DNA from 2 places in the Sporolactobacillus sp. KGMB 08714 genome. Region 2 is predicted to be linked to the other one. Evidence: a T-box and tRNA genes for the amino acid it is inferred to sense, from the RefSeq annotation. Region 2 holds a T-box; the other holds one or more tRNA genes.
The links. The T-box of region 2 lies ahead of pheS (phenylalanine--tRNA ligase subunit alpha). A T-box ahead of a tRNA ligase gene usually reads a tRNA of that ligase, here a tRNA-Phe.
Positions count from the first base shown of each region.

Region 1: it has a tRNA-Phe gene. The T-box ahead of pheS (phenylalanine--tRNA ligase subunit alpha) is inferred to sense a tRNA for this amino acid. The anticodon was not compared.

Region 1 covers NZ_JAUUBW010000002.1:63,094-66,505, reverse strand. The annotation lists gene walK (cell wall metabolism sensor histidine kinase WalK) at 1-661, opposite strand, end outside; gene yycF (response regulator YycF) at 658-1,374, opposite strand; tRNA gene Q6A92_RS01840 (tRNA-Phe) at 1,696-1,768, opposite strand; tRNA gene Q6A92_RS01835 (tRNA-Asp) at 1,777-1,852, opposite strand; tRNA gene Q6A92_RS01830 (tRNA-Met) at 1,855-1,931, opposite strand; gene Q6A92_RS01825 (adenylosuccinate synthase) at 2,799-3,412, opposite strand, start outside.
Region 2 covers NZ_JAUUBW010000056.1:97,553-100,964, reverse strand. The annotation lists gene rplT (50S ribosomal protein L20) at 1-176, shown strand, start outside; gene sspI (small acid-soluble spore protein SspI) at 254-457, opposite strand; gene Q6A92_RS17815 (TrmH family RNA methyltransferase) at 598-1,365, shown strand; T-box leader at 1,424-1,657, shown strand; gene pheS (phenylalanine--tRNA ligase subunit alpha) at 1,707-2,741, shown strand; gene pheT (phenylalanine--tRNA ligase subunit beta) at 2,758-3,412, shown strand, end outside.

The sequences.
Region 1 (3,412 bases), on a different contig from region 2:
CGAGTACCTGCCGCTGCATCTGTACCAGCGGCTTGGTAATGGTCCGTGCCAGAAAAAAGGCCAGCACCGCCGTGACAAGGAGAGAGAAGATCGTCGCAGTGGCAAGTATCTGATTGATCGTCCGCAGCTGCGCGTAGACGCCTTCAAATGATTTTTCCACATAGAGGACGCCGTATTTCTGATTGTTCACCCGGATCGGTGTCGTTACGATATCGACCCTCTCCCCGGTATTCCGATCTGTCCGTCGGTATCGATTGGCTTCGTTCGATGATAAAACATCGCGCATGATTAATTCATTGGTCGTTCGCTCTCCGATCACGTTCGAATGTTTGTCGTCCGCCGCGATGATCACGCCATTGTCATCAATAACTTCCATTTCGCGGATGCCGCTGTCCACTCCGGAAAACTGGTTTTTGACCTGCTTGGCCACATTATTCGGATTGCTGCTGTTCGAATCCCTTGCCTCCCGGATCGCTTCGCCGATATTATAGGCCATGATTTTACTCTGGCTGATCAGGGAATTTTCAAAATTGTCCAGCGAATAGGTTTTCAGCCGATCGGTGAAGAAAACGCCGATCAGCTGCATGGCAAGCAGAATGAGCAGTGTGTAAATGATGATGATCTTAAACTGAATCGATTTAAAAAAACCGACTTTCTTCATTCCGCCGACTCCTGATTAGGCACTTTCAGGTAATAGCCGACTCCGCGCCGTGTAATCAGCCAGGCAGGTCTGCTCGGATTGTCCTCAATTTTCTCGCGCAGTCGGCGTACAGTGACATCGACGGTCCGGACATCGCCGAAATAATCATAGCCCCAGACCGTCTGCAGCAGGTTTTCTCTGGTCATCACCTGGCCGATGTGATCGGCGAGGTAGTGAAGCAGCTCAAATTCGCGATGCGTCAGTTCAATCATTTTCCCGCGCTTGGTGACGACATAGGCATCCAGATGAATCACCAGATCGCCGATCTCAATATCATTCTCCTTGCCTTTTTCATCTTCCGGCACCTCCTGCTTGTGACGGCGGAGATTTGCCTTGACTCTTGCGATCAGCTCCCTGTTGCTGAACGGCTTGGTCACATAATCGTCCGCGCCCATTTCCAGCCCGAGCACTTTGTCGATTTCCGAATCTTTGGCCGTCAGCATGATAATCGGCATATTGTGCGTCTTGCGGATTTCCCGGCAGACTTCCATTCCGTCTTTGACCGGCAGCATCACGTCAAGCAGAACCATATCCGGATTTTCTTCCTCCACTTTTTTCAAAGCCTCTTCACCGTCATAGGCACATACAACCTCATAACCTTCCTTTTCCAGATTGAATTGCAATATATCCGCTATCGGCTGTTCATCGTCTACAACTAGAATTTTGCTCTCCATATGAGGCAGCCCCCTCGCAAATCTTTCTTTTTTATGCCCACATTCGTTAAAATGAATAAAATGTGGGCGTCGGCCTTTCCGCCTTCCCGAACGGCCTGCAGCCGTTTTCCGGCCTTCTCAAGGCGCGGCCGGAAAGCGGGACCGAATACTTGACAAAAGATCAAGTTTCATCTCATTTTAACATAAGAAGAATCACTCTGTCATAAATACCCGGGCAGCACACAAAACCTCTGGATCCCTTTCGTCCAGAGGTTTGCCGTTTGGCTTATTAAATTTACTGTATGTAACAAGCCGTGTTTAACGTTCCGTATTCAAAAAGCATGGCTCGAGGCGGAATCGAACCACCGACACAAGGATTTTCAGTCCTCTGCTCTACCGACTGAGCTACCGAGCCATATGTAATGGCGGATCCGAGCGGACTTGAACCGCCGATCTCCTGCGTGACAGGCAGGCATGTTAACCACTACACCACGGATCCATTGGTTGCGGGGGCAGGATTTGAACCTGCGGCCTTCGGGTTATGAGCCCGACGAGCTACCAGACTGCTCCACCCCGCGATAATTTTCAGTTCTTCCGACGCTGCTTATGATGAATAAGCTCGTCAATGGTACAGCCTTTTCGCGGCACAAACAATATTGTACCATCGATGAATGGAAATAGCAACTATTTTTCAATAAATCATACTGCGTGAACCCATTTAGGCTTATTGATCAAAATTTTCATTGATGAAATGGCCCTGTCCGATCGTCCGGCAACCCATATCTATGGCGCCGCCGGCCGATCTGCACGTAAAAAATCGGCCCGGAAACAGAATGACTGCCTCCGGGCCGGCTTATAAGATAAACATAAATAAAGTTGTTGGATCGGAACAATACAAACAGCATGCTTTCATTGAAATGGCCATGTGAAAACAGTTGTCTGCTCATCCAGTCGTTCAATGATTCAATCTGAGGTTTCACGACAAAAAGTGTTCTCTCCCGCTCTCTAATAAGCGGTAAGAAAAAAACGGCTTCCGGTTGACAGATCGTGTGCAGCAATCCGATCAAATTTAGGCAGTAAACCAAGCCGCGAAAGGATCAAACCAAACGATTAAAAAGTTAAACTGAAAAAAAGCGGCTGCGCCAAAAAACCAAGATGCCGCTCTGAATCAGGCCAATCCCGCTTCGATTCGCCGGAAACCCGCACCGAAATTAAATTCGGGATTTAGAAGGAATCCGCCTGAATCAGCATGACGAAAAAGTCTATCCATTCCCTATTTTTTGGCCTTTTACTTTATTTCTATCGGATTTAGGCGCTTCCGGCGCTGCTGCGCCACAGCGCTGTCCTCAGCAAAAGATTTTTAATTCGGTAAAACCGCTTTTGTTGTCAGTCACTCGATCGGATTGCGCCATTTGGGCCGACTTGCAGTATTCCCATTCTGTCAGTCAGGCAAAGACACTGCGCACTTCAATTGTTTGTCTGCGGTCGGGACCGACCGAGAACAGGGAAAGCGGGACTCCGGAGAGCTGTGAGATGCGCTCCATGTAGTGACGGGCATTCTGCGGCAGGTCCGAAAGTGAATCCGCCTGCGTAATGTCTTCCGTCCAGCCGGGCATCTCTTCATAAATCGGGCGGCACTGTGCCAATATATTCAGGCTTGCCGGAAATTCTTCGATCACCCGGCCCTGGTATTCGTAGGCTTTGCAGATTTTTACCGTTTCAAGGCCGGTCAGTACATCGATACAATTCAGCGACAGATCGGTCAGTCCGCCGACGCGGCGGGAATGGCGCAGGACAACGCTGTCAAACCAGCCGATCCGGCGCGGGCGTCCCGTGACTGTTCCGTATTCATGGCCGGTTTCACGGATCCGATCGCCGATCTCATTGTTCAGTTCGGTCGGAAACGGCCCGTCTCCCACGCGTGTCGTATAGGATTTTGCGCAGCCGACCACATGATTGATTTTGGTCGGACCGACACCTGCGCCGATTGTTACTCCTCCGGCTACCGGATTGGATGAAGTCACAAAAGGATAGGTCCCCTGATCGATATCCAGCATGC
Region 2 (3,412 bases):
TGTGGATTGCGCGGATTAATGCCGCGGCCCGGATCAACGGTTTATCTTACAGCAAGCTGATCCACGGCTTAAAGACGGCCGGTATTGAGGTCAACCGGAAGATGCTGGCCGATCTCGCCGTTCATGATGCGAATGCATTTGCAACGCTTGCTGAAAAGGCAAAAACAGCTAAATAAATTTGAAGCATGTTTGAATTAAAAATGGAGAGCCGGCGCTTGAATGCAGCCGGCTCTTATTTTAACCGTTTTTCCTATTAAACGCCTTGTTCCAGCCGGGTGAGCATCTGATCGCGGAACGCGGCATCGGATTTGTTCCAGATCACTTCCATCAGGACGCCGAGTCCCGGCAGCATTTTTTCCTCACCGTTCCGGATGGCGTCGACGATCGTCTCCTGGAGCTGTTCTTTGTTGTCGCCGGATAAATTGTGCAGCACCGCGCGGCGGATATCCAGATCCATAATGAATCGGGCTCCTTTCTTTAAGCATTTTATACAGGCAATATGGTATAGTATGGATTAAACACATGAATTTATGTAGGGACGGAATCATCACAGACAGAAAAATTTCCTTACTAAAAGGAGTCTTTTCTTTGAGACGTATGGTATCGCTGCAAAATGAAAAAGTTAAAAGCTGGAAGAAGCTTCAGATGAGAAAATGGCGGGAAAAGGAAGGAATGTACCTGCTTGAAGGTCCTCACTTGCTGCAGGAAGCTCTTTTTACAGCGTATGATCGACTGACGGCCATCATCATGGATGAAGGATTTCATTTGCCTCCGGACTGGCCGATAGAGGATATCGAAGTTTATCAGGTCACGCATAAAATTTTTACCGAATTGTCACAGACGGAAACGCCGCAGGGAGTCATCGGCATTTGCCGGATGATTCCGCCGGCTCTTTCTATCCGGAAGGGTCATTATCTGCTCGTCGACGGTGTACAGGATCCGGGGAATCTCGGCACGCTGATCCGAACCGCGGACGCGTTCGGTCTCGATGCGGTATTTCTCGGTGAAGGCTGTGTCGACGGTTACAATGCAAAAACACTGCGCTCGGCGCAAGGATCGCATTTCCATCTTCCCGTTATCCATCGCGATCTGTTTGCCGTTACGGCAGAGATGAAGAAATCGGGCATTCCGCTCTACGGCTCGTCGCTGCAGGGAAAGGATATGACAGGCATCGCCGCGGACGGCCCTTATTTCGGCCTTGTAGTCGGCAATGAGGGTAACGGCGCCTCTCCCGAACTGCTGGCGGAAATGGATAAAGAAGTGAAAATTCCGATGGCCGGGCGTGCGGAATCGATGAATGTCGCGGTTGCTGCGGGCATTCTTCTTTACTGGCTGCAGACGGAAGGGCTTGCACACGGCGCATAAAATGCCTATACTAATAAAGAATCCATTGAAGGGGTCTTGTCAGGCCCTTTCTTAATCATGAAAAGCCGAGACGGAGAGCAGTACTTCCGTACCGCCATAAAGGGAAGGCACGCCATGGACTGAAAGCGCGCCGATGGGACGGACGGAACGAATTCACTCCCGAGCTGCCATTTGAACATTGATTGTTAGTTAAGAATGGACCGGTCCAATCCGCCGTTATTCAGATTTTTGAGTGGACAGCGAGTTTCAATCGCTGTCAACGAGGGTGGTACCGCGATGCTTCGTCCCTTTACAGGGGCGGAGCTTTTATTTTCCAAAAAACAAGGGGTGGAGAAAAAATGCTGCAGGAAAAGTTGCTCGAACTGCGAGACGCCGCATTGAAGAATATCGGATCGGCGAACAGCCTGAAGCAGCTTCAGGACATTCATGTCCGTTATCTCGGGAAAAAGGGTCCGATTACAGAAGTGCTGAAGGGCATGGGCAGGCTGGCAAAAGAGGAACGTCCGGTCATCGGTCAGCTGGCAAATGACGTAAGGAAAGCGATCGGCACACGGATTGAGGGAAAAAAGGCCGAAATCGAGGCAAAAGTGCTGGAGGCGCGGCTGGAAAGCGAGAGAATTGATGTAACCTTGCCGGGAAGAAAGATTCGGGTGGGGGGACACCATCTGCTGGCGTCCGTCATCCGTGAGGTGGAAGACCTTTTTATCGGCCTCGGATTTTCAATTGCCGAAGGCCCTGAGGTGGAAGAGGATTATTATAATTTTGAAGCGCTGAATCTTCCGAAAGATCATCCGGCCCGTGATATGCAGGACTCTTTCTATATCACGGATGAAGTTCTGCTGCGGACCCATACTTCGCCGATGCAGGCGCGTACGTTGGAGGCTCATAAAGGGAAGGGACCCGTTAAAATTATCTGTCCCGGAAAAGTATACCGCCGCGATAATGATGATGCCACGCACTCGCATCAGTTTATGCAGATTGAAGGGCTCTATGTCGATAAAAATGTCAGGCTCAGCGATCTGAAAGGGGTGCTGACCGTCTTTGCCAAGCATGTGTTCGGTGCCGAACGCGAAATCCGGCTGCGGCCGAGCTTTTTTCCTTTCACTGAACCATCCGTTGAAATGGATATCTCTTGTTTCAGATGCGGGGGCCGCGGCTGCTCCGTCTGCAAGGGAACCGGCTGGATTGAAATTCTCGGTGCCGGCATGGTGCATCCGAACGTACTCAGGATGTCCGGATTCGATCCGTCGGTTTATACCGGGTTCGCTTTCGGTATGGGGCCGGAACGGATTGCGATGCTGAAATACGGCATTGAGGACATCCGCCATTTTTACACGGATGATCTCCGCTTTCTGAGACAATTTAAACGGGCATAAGGAGGAGGCTCAAAATATGTTGGTTTCATATAAATGGCTGCAGGATTACGTGGATCTGGACGGCGTGACGCCTGAAGAGCTGGCGGACAGGATTACGAATACGGGGATTGAAGTCGAGCATCTGACCTATCCCGGAAAGGGGCTGAGCGGCATTGTGATCGGCAAAGTGCTGTCGTGTGAACCGCATCCGAAGTCGGATCACCTTCATCTTTGCCGCGTGGATCTCGGTAAGGAGACCGTCCAGATCGTCTGCGGCGCGCCGAATGTCGCAGCCGGCCAGAAAGTGCCTGTTGCGACGGGGGGCGCACGGATCGGCGGCAATGTGAAAATCAGGCAGTCGAGGTTCCGCGGCGAAGAATCCGACGGGATGATCTGCGCGCTCGATGAACTGGGGGTCGACAAGGAGTTGGTGCCGAAAGAATACGCGGACGGCATCTATGTGTTCGACGACGATGTTCCCGTCGGTGCCGACGCGTTGCCATATCTGAATCTGGATGATGCGATACTTGATCTGGATATTCTGATTAACAGTGCCCACTGTATGAACATGATCGGAGTCGCTCATGAAGCGGCCGCCATCTTTGACCGCCCGCTTCACATCCAAAGGCCGAATCCGAGTGAAAGCGATCAGGCCGCGGCCGACAGGATCAGTCTGAGTGTGGAGGCGGCGC